DNA from 4 places in the Paenibacillus sp. A14 genome. Region 4 is predicted to be linked to each of the others. Evidence: riboswitches for the same ligand, from Rfam matches in the RefSeq annotation. Region 4 holds a riboswitch; each other region holds the start of a gene.
What was found. Region 4 has a riboswitch for cyclic di-AMP ahead of V4U88_RS18865 (hypothetical protein). Riboswitches for the same ligand answer to the same signal wherever they lie in the genome.
Positions count from the first base shown of each region.

Region 1: linked by a shared signal. The riboswitch ahead of V4U88_RS17605 (potassium transporter TrkG) and the one ahead of V4U88_RS18865 (hypothetical protein) in region 4 are both predicted to bind cyclic di-AMP.
Region 2: linked by a shared signal. The riboswitch ahead of V4U88_RS25355 (C40 family peptidase) and the one ahead of V4U88_RS18865 (hypothetical protein) in region 4 are both predicted to bind cyclic di-AMP.
Region 3: linked by a shared signal. The riboswitch ahead of V4U88_RS26135 (TrkH family potassium uptake protein) and the one ahead of V4U88_RS18865 (hypothetical protein) in region 4 are both predicted to bind cyclic di-AMP.

Region 1 covers NZ_JBAGJD010000006.1:213,431-217,419, forward strand. The annotation lists gene V4U88_RS17600 (cation:proton antiporter) at 1-970, shown strand, start outside; cyclic di-AMP (ydaO/yuaA leader) riboswitch at 1,042-1,190, shown strand; gene V4U88_RS17605 (potassium transporter TrkG) at 1,316-1,741, shown strand; gene V4U88_RS17610 (tandem-95 repeat protein) at 1,750-3,989, opposite strand, start outside.
Region 2 covers NZ_JBAGJD010000018.1:48,201-52,189, reverse strand. The annotation lists gene motA (flagellar motor stator protein MotA) at 1-144, opposite strand, end outside; gene V4U88_RS25375 (hypothetical protein) at 336-629, shown strand; gene V4U88_RS25370 (4a-hydroxytetrahydrobiopterin dehydratase) at 866-1,165, shown strand; gene V4U88_RS25365 (c-type cytochrome) at 1,260-1,622, opposite strand; gene V4U88_RS25360 (GNAT family N-acetyltransferase) at 1,780-2,283, opposite strand; gene V4U88_RS25355 (C40 family peptidase) at 2,646-3,122, opposite strand; cyclic di-AMP (ydaO/yuaA leader) riboswitch at 3,129-3,266, opposite strand; gene V4U88_RS25350 (C40 family peptidase) at 3,509-3,989, opposite strand, start outside.
Region 3 covers NZ_JBAGJD010000022.1:13,785-17,773, reverse strand. The annotation lists gene uvrC (excinuclease ABC subunit UvrC) at 1-504, shown strand, start outside; gene V4U88_RS26140 (CPBP family intramembrane glutamic endopeptidase) at 506-2,167, opposite strand; cyclic di-AMP (ydaO/yuaA leader) riboswitch at 2,453-2,612, shown strand; gene V4U88_RS26135 (TrkH family potassium uptake protein) at 2,691-3,989, shown strand, end outside.
Region 4 covers NZ_JBAGJD010000007.1:142,931-146,919, reverse strand. The annotation lists gene V4U88_RS18885 (ABC transporter ATP-binding protein) at 1-200, shown strand, start outside; gene V4U88_RS18880 (OsmC family protein) at 223-642, shown strand; gene V4U88_RS18875 (hypothetical protein) at 780-1,217, opposite strand; gene V4U88_RS18870 (hypothetical protein) at 1,232-1,723, opposite strand; cyclic di-AMP (ydaO/yuaA leader) riboswitch at 1,871-2,042, opposite strand; cyclic di-AMP (ydaO/yuaA leader) riboswitch at 2,551-2,714, shown strand; gene V4U88_RS18865 (hypothetical protein) at 2,830-3,234, shown strand; gene kdpF (K(+)-transporting ATPase subunit F) at 3,362-3,439, shown strand; gene kdpA (potassium-transporting ATPase subunit KdpA) at 3,495-3,989, shown strand, end outside.

The sequences.
Region 1 (3,989 bases), on a different contig from region 4:
GAGCAAACCGGTCATTGCCCTTGCGTTCGGAGGCACTCTGCTTTCCTTTCTCCTAATCGCCTTTGCCATGTATGGTTTGACGGGGCTGCCGATCGTTGTCGCCTTCACATTCGCGGCGCTCATGAGCGCTACGGATCCGATCAGCGTCATCTCCATCTTCAAGTCTTTGGGAGTACCCAAGAAAGTTGTCACCATTATTGAAGGAGAATCACTTTTTAATGACGGAATTGCCGTCGTATTATTCCAGATTTCCTCCATATATTTGCTCACCTATATGGAAATGGGCTGGGGAGGGGTTGGCAGCGGTGTCTTGCTTTTTCTGAAGTTCAGCCTAGGCGGTATCGCGGTTGGCGGCATTTTGGGATATCTTTTTTCCCAGCTCATTCGCTTTTACGATGATTATCCGTTGGAGATCGCCTTTTCCATGCTCCTCTTTTTTGGAAGTTTCTTTATTGCCGAGCATTTTCATGTGTCCGGCGTGATCGCCGTTGTCGTAGGCGGGCTGATCTTCGGCAGTTACGGGGCGCGCATTGGCATGTCCGAAACAACAAAGACGAATATCAACTCGTTTTGGGACGTGATTACGTTAGTGGCCAATTCACTGATTTTCCTCATGATCGGACTTGAAATCAAGCATATTGATTTTACGGACAAGTGGGCCTTAATCGGCGCGGCCATTCTTATTGTTCTAGTGGGCAGAACGTTGGCCGTTTATACAAGTCTCTACTCTCTGAAAACCTTCCCCTCTTCCTGGAAGTTAATTCTAAATTGGGGTGGATTAAAAGGCAGCTTGTCGATTGCCCTCGCACTGAGCCTGCCCCCGAGCTTCGAAGGACGCGACGAAATCCTGGTGCTGACCTTCAGTGTTGTGATGTTCTCACTACTTGCGCAAGGGCTGAGTATTAAGCCTTTGGTAAAAAGACTGGGGTTAGCTAAAGGACCGATAGAAACAGGCATGGATAAGAATTAAGAGCGACTTTAAATCGAACCTTCATATCTACTTTTAGAGCTATTTAACATAAGATTAATTACGATAATTTCATAAACTTATCGCTTAATCCCCTTAGGGGAGCGGGGGAACCACGGCCATTGGCCGTTTCAAGGGGTGAATTCTTTCTGGGAAAGGAAGAACGGGAACTCTCAATCCCGAATCCGACAGCTAACCTCGTCAGCGTCTTGGGAGAGAACATGTTTGTAACTTAGTCTAGTCCATGCTTCGAAAAACCGAGCCTGGTGGCAGAATGTCTCTGCCTCCGGGCTTTTCTAATGCTTGATAAAAATTTTTTATTTATCCCAACAGAACGGAGTGGATCCGGTGAACAAGCAACTGGAGAATGTGAGTGATAATCCACAGCATTCCGCTTTTTTAAAAGCAGAGTCCCTTATAAACAGGCTAAAAAAGAACACGACGCCTCCCCAACTCATTATGATCGTTTTTTTCATTTTAATTTGGATGGGCACGGCCTTGCTGACGCTTCCCCATTCTTCCTCCACTGGGAAATCCGTCGGACTCCTGAATGCTTTATTTACAGCCACCTCGGCGATATGTGTGAACGGCCTAATCGTGGTGGATACCGGTAGTGTCTATTCGCTTTTTGGGCAAATCGTCATTATGGTCTTGATTCAGATTGGCGGGCGGTGCGTTTTTTCTATAGTATCCCTTCCCTGGGTATTCGTCTATCTTACAAAAGAAAGCCAACCGGTATTTGGTATACCGGTTGGCTTTTGTTTAGCTTCTTAACTGGCTATTTACTGCTCATCTCCGGCAGCGATCTCCACGCTGCCGTTCTTATGCACTCGCAGGTTCCGGGAGGCCGATTCGATATCGGGCGCCGCCCAGCTCGCTGGATGGACATCGGACCAACTGGACTCGCCGATCGCCCGGCGATCCAGCAGCGGGCGATCGAACAGCCGGTTCAGTACAACGATGGCTTCCGCGCGTGACATCGTCTGGTTCGGACGGAATGAACCATCCTCGTATCCGAGCATGTATCCCGCCTCACGTACCGCGTTAATGGCGCCGGCCGCCCAATGGCCTTGGGTATCGGTAAACGCTTCACTTGTATTGGTAAGCTCAAGTCCTTGCAGTCTGGACGCAATGACCGCCATTTCCGCGCGGGTCACTCCAGCCTCCGGGCGGAACCGCCCGCTCAGATCGCCGGAAAGAATGCCCGCACCGGTCAGTTGGAGAACCGCTTTCGCGGCCCAATGCGACGCCGCCAGATCGGAGTACGGATTTACACCGGCGCCTTCGCTGAATTCTGTTTGAATGGCGATCAACCTGGCCATCTCGGCGCGCGTAACGGATTCGGCAGGGTGGAATTTCCCGTCCGGATAACCGGAGATATACCGTAAATAGGTTTTGTAGTCCGCTTCCGTAGAAATAATCGTGAATGTGCTGAATTTCCGGACGTCGATTTCAATGCCGATCGGATGCCCTGTTTCATCGTAAACCGGCTGTCCGAACTCGAGCTCTTTCTCTCCGTCGCTGTGTTCGATGAACACCGCCAAACCGTTTAAGAAGTTCTTGCGATCCTGGGCATCCTCAGGAAGATCAATGCCCGTCAACGGAAACATGACTTTCGTAGCCCGATTTGTGTAATTCGTTTCGATCGTCATCGGTTGACCGACGGCACGCGCGTTCCGGCCCATGGCGTACTCCCGAAACTCCTGTGCCGACTCTACCCGATCTTGAACCGTCTCGGTTTCGGACGGTTTACGAATCGGGACGACCCGGAAATAAAGGTCTTTTCCATCATCGTTCAGTTGGCCTAACGAATCTATAGGCAAACTGATCTTGGCACCGCCCGCCTCGATGGCGAGCCCCAAATTCCCCTCTTTAAGCTTCAAAAGAGCTTCCTTGGAAATACTGACATTGACTTCATCGGCAGGCTGGCCGGGGATGTCGTCGACGACGATTCTTGCCATGCCGGCGCCGGTGGCTGCGGCTTTCGCCACGATTTCGTCAGCCTTTGATTTTCCGAATGTCACCGAGTCTACGGCAACCCCGTTCTTCAGGGTACGGGTAATTTCGACCCGCGCAACATTCTCTTCTCTCTCCCCTGCCATTACCTTGGCCTGACGGATTGCCGGGGAGGGACTTGTCGGAGTAAGTGCGCCCGGGGGATTGGAATTTGAGTTCGAATCTGAATCCGAGGACGGATTCGAACCGGAACCTGAATCTGGCCTTGGTCCCGGCGTCGGAACCGGATCCGGTTTCGTATCAGGAATCGGCTCCGGGTTGTTTGGCATGGCCGCTCGCGTAATATCCAAGTCATATATTTTAATAGCTCCGCCTGGGGCCGTGACAATGAGGGTCACCGGATTGCTCCCGATGGCCAGGGACAAGCTTCTTGAAGTTCCTGTCATTCCGTTAATCGTCACGGTTGCCGCCGGATCTTCCGTTTGAGCCGAAACAGTGACGGAGCTTGTGCCACCGGGAACTTCGGCGAAATAAGACGTAACGCCGGGTTCGAACAAAGGGGTCAAGGTTGCGGAACCGATCGACAAATCCACCAACTCGCCGGATACGACCTGGACCGTCCGGGTGGTTTCCGGGGCGGCATTTCCACTATTATCCTCTACATTGTATCGGAGAATATAAGGTCCGATTTCGCCGGAGTAAACATCCCCCGTTACGGTAACCCGCTCCGTCAAATCACCGTCGACTTCGTCTTCGGCGGAATAGCCGGGTTCTACATATGGCTCACCCTTCAACAGATACATTAACGGTTCGCCGGCCAATGTAATAAACGGCTGATCTTCATCCAATATATAAAAACTGGCTTCCGCCGTATGCGTTCTCGGGTCGTCATTGTCACCGGTTCGACCGTTATCGGTTACCGTATAATTGAATTTGGCCAGGCCGGTGAACTGCTCCGACGGCCTGAACTCGACGCGGCCGTTGGCCAGTTCGACCGTCCCTCCTTCCACCGCTTGAACGTCGGTAATCGTCAAGGACTGCCACAGCGCTTCATCGGGAGGGCCGA
Region 2 (3,989 bases), on a different contig from region 4:
CAGCGTCGCTGCCGTCCCTACAAAGATAATGACAAAGGCCGCAGGGTTCGAGACCAAGCTTTCAATAGGTGCACCTTTCAGGAACATTCCTAAAATAAGCGCCACGAAACCGAGAATAAGTCCAATAATCGTTGAAATTTCCATTGCACACCTCGTCCTTGAGATAATTGTTTCCATTTTTCTGTCTCCCGCATCCTTGCTGGAGGCATTACAACCTTGTCCGAAAAACGGTTTATCTTTTTTATCGACAGAATTCCCTTTTTTTTTAAGGTGTTTTTTCCGGTATAATGAGAATACAGTCTGTATTAGACTACTAAGAAGGGAGCCATTAGGCGGTGGGAGTAAAGCACGGAAGAGATTATGAACATATTTTGGCAGATCTGACGGAAGCGGTTGGACGCATTCCGGATAGCTATGAATTTTTTGAAATGGAGGCTGCGGAGTGGGCGGACCTTTCCGGCGAAGAACGTTATGAGGTCCAAGAGGCATTGGCGGAAGATTTGTTCTTTGCGCTGGGGACCGAACCCGTGATTAGCGTGGGCAGCGCTGTGGTTATTCACGATGCTGAGGGCCACAGAATCAATGTGCTCATCGGCGAAGACGAGTTGACCTCCGTGGCTTTGATTTGACAGCGGGGCGTTTTTTTGGAATATTGTTCGGGAGCATGGTAAAATAAAGACTTAGAAGATCGACACGCTAGACCTGCTCGGACGGGCAGGGTAAATCAGGAAAAGCCTTCCGCGCATGAACAGCCGATCCATGGAATACAATAAATGGATGCTCATGCCGGGCTGGAGACGAAGAATAAAATCCTTCACTGCAGGATTACATACAGGGAAGTTTGAGGAAACGGGGAGGAAGAACAATGCCGTTTACGCCGCAAGAAGTAGAGGCGCATTTGGAAAGGCTGGAAGGTTGGGAGCTGGAGGAGGGACGCTGGATCGTCCGCAAATATACCTTCTCCAACTTTATGAAAGGGATTGCGTTTGTGGACGAGGTTGCCGCCATTTCGGAAGCGTTTAACCATCACCCCTTTATAACCATCGATCACAAAACGGTGACGCTTCGCCTGACCTCCTGGGAGGAAGGCGGCATCACGGCCGTGGATATCAAGGAAGCGCAGCAATATAATGAAGCATTCGAGAAGGCCCGTTCTGCCGGTTGAGAAACGAATGCAGGAAAGCAAGATAATCGAGGCTGCAGAAAAGCGCCCGCCGAAAACCTGGACCCAGGCCCCGGCGGGCGTATTGTTGTAAGCGTTATTTCTTTTCGGAAAGATAAAGCGCGACGTTGGCGATTTCCTCTTCCTTCAACTTATCCTTGAAGGAAGGCATCATGCCTCCGCCTTTCCCTTTGGTAATGATCCCAAACAACTGGTCAGCCGACAGCGCGGAACCTACTTTTTGCAGGTTCGGACCGGCTCCGCCTTTCAATTCATCACCATGACAGCTGATGCAGTTCGCCTTTATAACGGCCTCGGCTTGTTCCGCATTTAACGTGACTTCAGGCATCTGAGGCTTCTCTTCCTGAGCTACCTGTTCCCGGCCGGGCAATGTAAACATTAACACGGCTGCAAAGGCGCAAGCCACGACGAGTAATCCGCTCATGATCCACTTCTGCATTCCGATCGTCCCTCCTATGTAAGTTACCCCTTCCATTATAGCGGAACAGGCTCATTGATCATAGCGTTTGTGACAAAAAAAGTAACGAATTACTCCGGTTTTTTAAATATTTCCCCAAATGACGTGCCGTTTATCACAGACAACCTCGCAATATAGATTAAGGTGAGACTGGGGCACCTTTGTAAACCATACAGTAGTAAGGTTTGGAAATACCGCCCGGGGTCATTTTTTCGTACAAATCGGTAATGACGAAGCCGGCTTTTTGATAAGCGCGAATCGCCCGGGTGTTCCAGGTCAATACCTCCAGGTCGATGACATTCTGCGGTTTCCGCCGCCGGGCTTCCTCCACGATCGTCAGCACAAAGGTTTTACCCAGTCCCTGGCCGCATAAATCGGGCCGCATCCCGATGCCGAGCCGTGTCACCCCTTCCATCGGAAAGTACTGGGCAAATCCGGCGAGCTCATCATCAGGGGTCATTAATGAGACATATTGTTGCGCTCTTAAGGCCGGGTTCCCAAACTCCACGTCGAGCGCTTTCATTTGTTCCCAGGGGAGCCAGCTATAGATATCGTATGGGGAATCGTATTTCCAGGTACAGATAGCCGCGCCGTGGCTCTCCTCCATGGGAACGATCCGGAATGTAGTGACTGGTTTTTCCATGTTTGCGCCTCCTTTAAACAATGGGAATGGATATTATATCGCGGGGCTGTCTTTTCATCGATTAGAAAATTCCGTTTACCCTCACTCTAACGGGAAATGGGTTGCTTGTAAAGATAGGAAGACGTAGGTGTTTCGTCCTCGGTCAGAGGGGTAATGTGGAGTATGGGAAGATTTGGACAGTGGAGTCCGGGAGAGGAAACGGCGATCGTGAAAAAATAAATTTTGGCGGAAAGGCCATATTTGGAAACCTTTTTGAACGGACTTTCGTTATATGGTATATAGCGAAAAAAACGCAGTGGTTCCGGCAAGAACCACTGCGGTATTAACTAAGTTGAGGTGAGCGCCTCAATTTGGCGTAGGGGTCATGATTCTGCGGCATATGTGGAATAACCGGTTTTGCTGAGAATTCTTTTGGCCCCGACATATTTTGATTTATAGTAACTGCTGTTTAATTTATCCGTACGAATTCCTTTGGATGAAGAGGCGTGCGCAAATTTCCCCTCACCGATGTAAATGCCGACATGGGATACTTTATTCTTGCCCAAGGTATTGAAGAATACGAGATCCCCCGGCTTTAACTGGCTTTTGGCGACAGGCGTGCCTTGTTTGTACTGGGCTGAAGAGACCCGGGCGAGCTTGACCCCCATCTGCTTGAACACATATCTCGTAAATCCGGAGCAATCAAATCCGCTTGTGGAGACACCCCCGTATTTATAAGGCGTTCCGTAAACAGAGTTAACCACGCTGTTCAAGGTCGTGTCTTCGGCCGATACGCTCCCTGTCCCCAAGGTGAACAGAATCGCCAAACTTGTCGCTGCTGCTGCAAATGTCTTTCTCATGATGTAAAGTTCTCCTTCCAATGCCTGCGAGGTTAGCTTGAGGATTCGGTTGAAGGTTCCCTATGATTCCTATGTATCGGTAATCAATTCACCCAAAATGGTTCCCCCGTTTCCCGGGTGCCGGGAATTCGGCTAGTCTAGTTGAATGCACCCAAAGTTGTGACGTGGCGAACAATGTTTACAAAGTTGTTACTATTTACTTTGGTTATTGTACCAAGCCTAACTTGCTTTGGCAAGCTATTCTAGGGTTGCCGGATATTTTAATTCTATTGTCCTGTTTATGCCGGGGAGAGACGGGTAATTTCTCCTAAACGGGATTTCCCAAACAGCCATGAAAAAACCCGCAGTCTACGACTCGAAAGAATCGCTGCGGGCCTTTGCCGGAATTATTCTACATCGTCATGCTCTTGGGAGTCGGTGGTGACTTCTTCGTACTTATCGGTACTCAGAATCCGTTTCGCTCCGACATAACGCTGTACATAATACTTCTCACTCAGTTTGCTGATGACTACGCCCTTGGAAGAAGATGCGTGGGCAAACTTGCCATCACCAACATAAACGCCGACATGAGAAACGCCTTTACCGGAAGTGTTGAAGAACACGAGATCGCCGGCAATCAGCTCTTCCTTCTCTACGGCCGTTCCCATCTTGTATTGGGCACCGGATTGATGGGGCAGTTTAATACCGATCTTCGAAAAGACGTACATGGTAAATCCGGAACAATCGAAGCCGGACGTTGTAGTGCCGCCGGAAGAGTACTCCGTTCCCAAGGCCGTATCGATGACGCCGTCCAACGTGGAATCGGCGAAAGCGCTCCCAGTGCCAACGGAGAAAAGAATGGCCAGACTTACTGCTGCTGCGGTCAAC
Region 3 (3,989 bases), on a different contig from region 4:
ATGCGCGAGGTCATTCGCCGCAGATACGAGCGTGTTCTGAAGGAGAACCTGCCCCAGCCGGACCTGATCATCGTGGACGGCGGCAGAGGGCAGATTTCCGCGGCGATCGACGTGCTGGAGAACGAGCTCGGCCTGTTTATTCCGGTGGGCGGTCTGGTCAAGGACGCCAAGCACCGGACGGCCCAGCTCATGGTGGGGGAACCGCCCGAGCCGGTGCACCTGCCGCGCGACAGCCAGGAGTTCTATCTGCTGCAGCGGATTCAGGATGAGGTCCACCGCTTCGCGATCTCATTTCACCGGGAGCAGCGCGGCAAATCGATGGTCGTTTCGAAGCTGGATGCCATTCCCGGCATCGGGGAGAAGCGGCGGAAAGCGCTGTTGAAGCATTTCGGCTCGCTCAAAAAAATAAAAGAGGCCTCCGTCGAAGACTTCCGGCCCCTTTCCATCGGCGATAAGCTCGCCAACCAAATCATTCAAGCCCTGCGGGAGGAGGAGTCGCTATAGCTTATAGCGGCTCCTCTTTTTGTGCCCCGGAAGCGGAAGGCCGCTCTTTGCCCGAAGGGTTGAACAAATAAATCACATAAGCCACGATGGCCGGGAGAACAATAAAGAACAGGCCGGACACCATGTTGAGGGTTCCGCCCATGAACATGACGCTGAGCGACATCAGAATGCTGTCGAAGATAACATGGGCGAACATGACGGCGATAAAGCCGTATCTCAGGAAAATATAACTGAACAGCAAGCCGATGAACAGCAGCTCGATCGGCCGGGAAATCACCGGATAGATCGGATACAGCGTGTGGCCGAAGGCCCAGATCAGCGTGGTGATGATGCTGGCGGCCAGCGTGCTGCGGAACATTTTTTTCAGCATCGGTATTCCGAACAGCCGGTAGACGGCCTCTTCCCCAATTCCAGCTACCCAGGCCAGCAGCGGGAGGAGTGCCGGATAGAGCATATTATAAGGCGACTGGGTGGCATCGGTCGTGGACCATGTATGAATCGTGCGTTCAAGAATGAAGAAGATGACCGATTGCACGCCGAGCAGGATCAACGCCCAGGCATAGCCGTCCGCCATGGATGACAGCACATGCCGCCCATATCCGCGTTCTTTGGCCCGGGCCCACAGGTTGATTCCCTGCTTGCGCCAGAGTCCGTCACCGCCGACGAGAGAGAAGTAGATCGACGCGGCCAGAATCAGCGTGACGAGCCCTTGAACAACGAGTCCGAATATCAGGAGCGCACCGTCAACGCCTTCCGATTCCAGGAACGGCAGCATATTCAAAGCCGAGCCCATCGAGATCAGAAAATAGACAGAAGCGAGCACGATCCCGCGTTTGAATGAAGTATAGGCTCGCGTTAGGGCGCTGTATACAATGGCAAGAATTCCGAGTACGAACGTGAACAAGGCATAGCCCGCATAAGTTAGCCAATTGGCGATGGTCGTCTGCCGTTTCACATAGTTGGTATGGTTTTGCGGTACCTCAAAATAGCTGGTGATTTCCGCAACTTGCCGATCTTTAAAGCTGATATCCATTTGGGCCCGGGCGTCGCCGATTTTGTAATCGTTAAATGTTAACCGGAGCCCGGAGGCGGTTTCGTCTACCGCAGGAGCGCCTTGCTCGCCGTACCCGAGCGCCTTCAGATAGGGCTGGGCCAGCTCGACTTTTTCGTCCAGGCCAAGCAAGAGTCCCTCGCTGCTTTCCAGCTCATTTGGCGGGGCGAGGAAGTCGGTTTTCGGAATCTTTTTAAATCCGACCGCCTTTCCCGTCGTCATATGTATGTCGATAGTAACCCCGTCCCACCCTTCGTCGGACAGGCCGAAATAAACGCGGAACACATCATAAGGAAACTGCTTGTCATATTTCTCCAGGTAATCCTTCATTAACTTCTCTTTGGTCAAATAACCGTAAACTTCGGCCCGGGTCTGATAAGTGACGATGACTTCTTCTCCGGGAGAAACCCCGAGTTCGTCCTGCGCAAACTTAAGGGCGGCCGCTTTGGCCTGGTCCTTGGTGAGCACCTGCGCCGATTGTTCCAGCTGCAGGGTTTCGGAGGCCGTTGAAGGGTAGATTTGGAGAAGAACAAACAAAATCAATCCCAGGGCGGCAAGCCCCCACAAGGTTCCGTTCTTCATCCGGCGCCGCGGTTTTAGGTCGGAATACATGTCAAAACTCCTTTTTGATTTTTTGGAATCCGTATGATTTTGACAAATCGATGTCACAGTAAAAGATAACACAGGGGGCGGCGCTTCGCCATAGATGGAGGAGAAAATGTGAAAATGCGCAATAACGTTGGGAAAGCAAAGCATGGCTTAGATAAAGGGATACCATAAAGCTTGTTTCCTCCCTTTTCGGCGTTTATCGCATAATTTCATCGAAATATCACTTTGTAGTGCGGCCGAATAAGGCTTATAATCCTTTTGACGAAAATGCAATGAAAATAATGAAACTTCATAAATTGGCCGAATTTCTTTTGAAAACGGGGGAACCGATCTTTAGGGGTGAATTTCGCTTCCGGCAAGCATTCTCGCTTGTTGCGACGGCGAATAGGGCAGACCTAGCAAGCCCGAATCCGTCAGCTAACCTCGTAGGCCTTTGCTGCAGGGACCAATCAAAAGGCATTGGATTTCCAGTGCTTTTTTTTCTTTTGTACTTTTTTGTCCAATATACAAAATGAGGTGAACCGCCTTGCTTTCCAAATGGTTTAAATTCTCCCCGCCGCAGGTTCTGGTGCTGGGATTCGCGGCCATTATCCTGCTCGGGTCTTTTCTGCTGATGCTTCCGGTTTCCAGTACAACCGGAGAATCGCTTCCCTGGATCGATGCGCTGTTTACCGCGACCTCGGCAACTTGTGTAACCGGACTTGTGGTGGTGGATACGGGCACTTATTTTTCCACGTTCGGACAGGTAGTCATTATGTTGCTGATTCAGGTCGGGGGCCTGGGGTTTATGACGATGGCCACGCTGTTCTCTCTCGTGTTGAAGCGGAAAATCTCGCTAAAGGACCGTCTGTTGCTTCAGGAGGCGATGAACCAGAATACGATGGAGGGCATCGTCCGGCTGATTCGCAAAGTCCTGCTTTACTCGCTGATCATTGAGTCCGGCGCCGCTCTTGTGTTTGCGATTCGCTGGTCCTTCGATATGCCGCTCGGCCGGGCGATTTATTACGGGATTTTTCACGGCGTCTCCATGTTCAACAATGCCGGATTTGATCTGTTCGGGGAATACCGGAGCCTGACCCAATATGTTAGCGACCCGGTCGTCAACTTCGTCGCGATGTTTCTTATCGTGTCGGGGGGAATCGGGTTTATCGTTGTATCGGATTTGATCGAGTTCCGGAAGCGCCGCAAGTTCTCGCTGCATACCAAAGTGGTGCTTTCGATGACCACCGCTTTGATTTTGGTGGGGGCTCTGGTGATATTCATTTTTGAATTTACCAACCCCAAGACGCTTGAGCCGCTGGGATGGGACGGGAAGTTTTTGGCTTCCTTCTTCCAGTCGGTGACGCCGAGAACGGCGGGAGCCAATACGCTGGATATCGGGGCGCTGCGGCAGGCCACCCAGTTTTTTATCATTATTCTGATGTTTATCGGCGCCTCGCCCAGCTCGACGGGGGGCGGCATCAAGACGACGACATTCACGATTCTTGTGGGTGCCGTGATTTCCATGATCCGGGGGCGGTCGGATCTCGTGCTGTTCCGGTACCGGCTGGCCCAAGAGCGTATTTTCAAGGCGGTTACGATCACTATGCTGGCGCTTTTTCTCGTCGTCGCTGTGGCGATGGTGCTGTCCACGACGGAGGACGCCAGCTTTCTGAGCATCCTGTTTGAAGCGACTTCCGCGTTCGGAACGGTCGGCTTGACGATGGGACTGACCGGCAAACTGACCGTCATGGGGAAAATCATTATCAGCTTTACCATGTTCGCCGGGCGGCTCGGGCCGCTCACCCTGGCTTATGCGCTGGGACCACAGCAGGGTAAAGAATTA
Region 4 (3,989 bases):
CTATTCCCGAGCCGGATATGGACAAGCGAAGGGAGCGGATTGTTCTGTCCGGAGAGGTGCCGAGTCCGCGCAAACCGCCTTCAGGCTGCGTTTTTCATACCCGTTGTCCTCACGCTATGCCAGAGTGCGGCAGCGTTCAGCCAGAGTGGCAAAAAGTATCCGAAAATCGTTATACAGCTTGTCATTTATATCATAAATAGAAAAAGAAGGTAGGTTAACAACATGCAAGTAACGACAACTTGGCAAGGGAAAAAGTTTTTTCAAGCAGAGGGTCCTTCCGGCTACAAAGTGAATATGGACGCAACTCCGCAATGGGGAGGAGAGGGCAACGGCGCTTCGCCCGTGGAGGTATTATTGGCAAGCTTGGCGGGGTGTATTGGCATTGATGTAACGATGATTCTGGAGAACTTCCTGTCTTCTATTGAAAAGATTGAGATTGTAACGAACGGAGTCCGCAAGGAAGAGCCGCCCAAAGGATTTGCCTCGATCGAGCTGATCTTTAAGGTAGACGGCGATATTCCCGATTACCGGATTTGGAAGGCCATTGAACTCGGGACTTCGAAATATTGTTCCGTATCGGACTCGTTAAATGCGACCATTACACACAGACTCATTCTGAATGGCGTGGAAGTGTTTAAATAAGAACGACGGAAATGGAGGATACTCATAGTCTGGACACTTAGAAAAAAAGTGCCGGGACTGTGGGTATCTTTTTGTCTACTGATGAGAGTATCGGAGTCATATATGATGGTTGGAGTGAAAGCGATTCTGGTTTACTCTTATAATATCGAAAAATACGCTATAGATTCATGAATCAACTGTGCTGCGTTCCACGGGCGGTTGCTGAAGAGGCTTCTCTTATATTCGGCTCCGGCCGCTGCTTTGAGGCGGGACTGCCTGGACAGAGCGGTGTCCAGCAAGGCGGATCGGACCAATGCCAGTTGTCCCGGGAGCCATTCCGAGCCTTTGGAATGAACAATTTCCAAGGCTTCTTCTACCGATTGGTTTCGGATGGACCGCAAAAAATCCCCCCATTTAATCAAGTCGAACCATTTGCCGTCCGTAGAGACAGGACAAGCGCCGAAACCGCTGCAGTCTCCGCAGGAAAGTTTTAGGATGCAATACCAGCATTCTTGGGAGCTCCGGGCGGCAATAACAAAAGATGGAGGTCCACTAAAGGCGAACAGCTCAATTCGCGTTAGTCTATTGTTATTCATCTCCGTAACCCTCCTCAACCGTTCATCCAATTAAAATCGACATGATGCATGTTTTCAGCCTTGTGAATATAGCTTCGGATTTCCGTTTCATTTTCGCAAACGGCAGAATGCTCCAGCCATACGGCGTATTTTGTTTTGTGAACAAAGGTTAAATGAGCGGGAAACGACGCTTGCAATTTCAGCACATACCAGCCCGGAGGTATCCGGAGCCAAGGTTTTCGAAAAGCTGCCAGAAGCGGAAGGCGTAAGCGCGCCGACCAATCCTGTTCCTGCTGTTGTTTCCTGAATTCCCGGTAGATCTCGTGCAAAACCTCTATATCCGTGCATTCTTGACAGGATGCCGGTGCGCCGAACTGGCGGAATATCCCGATTTTGCTGTCGCCGAAACCATAACCTACGATAAATCTTTGCCCGTGTTCTTCATACCAGAACGCTCCAAAATACAGGTAACGCAAGCTAACCGGGTCCAGAAGATTCCGATGCGATCCCCAATAATAAGTCCTCATGTCGATCCTCATCCTCCCATAGGGTTAAAATGTTTAAAAGCCCGTTTGTCCGCATGTTTACAACAAAAAAACCGCCGACAGAGAATAAACCCCTGCAGCGGTTTGCGCGGACGGGCAAAATGCCCCGACGCAAAAGCACGGAAATCAAGGTTCTCTCTGCTGCGCTTACGAGGTTAGCTGTCGGATTCGGGCGGTGAGAGTCGCCCTACCTTACGAGACCGATAACGTCTCATTTCGGATTCACCCCAAGTTGGACCGAATTTGCGGTCCGATGGTTCCCCCGCTTCCCGCCATAACGGGAATTCAGCGTTCATACAAGTCGAAGAATTCACGGTTCTAACTATAATTCAGGTCCGTATAAAAAAGGGGTAAATAAACCGCCCACGGGTGTAAAAAAACCGTAAAAATGATGAAAAGTCTTGTAAACATGAGTATTTGCGAGGAAAGAAAAGAGTTTCCATTTTGATAACGCTGCCTTTATCCTAGAACTCCTTATTTCAGTGGATACACATGCTACAGCGTTTTACAATCATTTTGTCAAGGAGTAAGATACGGTCCATGAATTGAATTGCTATTCGATTCTAATGGAGCTGCCGATCCAAAACGGGGAGTCAACGGACCGAAGCTTGTGTGGGAGCAAGCCGATCGGAACCGGGAACGAAATCGTTCGTTCACGACTCGATCAGCGAAGACGGGCGTCTCTCACCGCCTGTAAATGTCAGCTAACCCGTAGATAAAGGATCGTGTGCTATTGAGGGAGAGGATGAATCAATCGGTTATTCATCGTTTTTTCTGCCACAGTCTCGGAAAACTGTGACTTACAATATTTTTTTAAAACGCTGAATCCTTGGAAGACTCAAGGAACGGGGGAACCAACGAAACCGCGCTCGGTTTCATGGGGTGAATCACTCGGCACTCTTAAATGCCTGGTGTAGGGCGACTCTCACGCCCGAATCCGACAGCTAACCTCGTAAGCGTATGGAGAGGCAACATTTTGTCGCGGGCCGATCAGGACGAAGGCGTCATGAGCGAGAAGCCGCGGAAAAGGTTCCTCTTTTCCAAGGCTTCTTTTTGTTGCCTTTTTCCTTGATTCGGAGGAGGAGCGCATGGAGAAAAACCGTATTTTAGTGGCCGCTTCGAATAAAGCGGGGAGAAACTTCATTCGGTTGCTTATGTACCAAAAAATTCCGGTAGCAGCCTTAACCAATAACAAAAGGGAAGAAAAGCTGCTGAGGGAAATCGGAGTGAATGAGGTTTTGCGTGTAAGTACTACCCGTAATAAGGCGGGTGAGATACCTGTATTTCCGATCGGGCGAGTTTTCATTTTTGAGTCCAGTCTACCGCTAAGCTGTCAGTATTTGCAGTTTGTTGCCCGGTTTTCCTGCAAGGCGATAACTGTCGTGACGACCATGTGGCATCCCGAGGCGATTTATAAAAAACTCGGTGCTTCCTTTGTGGTATACACAAAAAACGGGGAAGTCGGGTTTCTACTCAGCGATCTGACTGATTAATTATTTGGAGGAGTGTCGTAATGCTGGATATTTGGATGGGACTAACGTTAGCCGCAGCCTTCGCGCTTGTGATCGGATTTGTCGTTTGGTGCGGGAAAACGGTAGCGGACTCGGGAGGCGAACACGAATGACGATCGTGTTGATGTTTACGCTCGTATTGCTGATCTATTTGATCTATGCCTTACTTCATCCGGAAAAGTTTTAACGAGTGTTTGATCTTTATCTTTTTTATAGCGGCAATACCAGGGAGGAACGGTCAAATGGATATATTGCAAATCGGAATTGTGATCGGCATTTTGCTGCTGATTGCCAAACCGCTTGGAAATTATTTGTTTTATGTTTTTTCTAACGAACCCAATCGCACGGATAAAATATTCGGGTGGGCCGAGAAGCCCATTTTTGCGGTCATCGGGCTGAAGCGCCGCCCGGGCATGAGCTGGAAGCGGTACGCGATCAGCTTCGTCGCGACCAACTTCGTGCTCGTCGCGGTAAGTTATTTCCTGTTGCGGATACAGAGCGGCTTGCCGCTTAATCCGAACGATATCGGGAATATGGAACCTACGCTGGTGCTAAACACGGTTATCAGCTTTATCACGAACACAAACCTGCAGCATTACAGCGGCGAGACGGGGTTGACATATTTCTCGCAAATGGCCGTCATCATGATGATGATGTTCACGTCGGCGGCTACGGGCCTTTCGGTCGCGGTCGCGTTTGTCCGGGGCATTACTAGCAAAGGCAAGACGCTGGGCAAC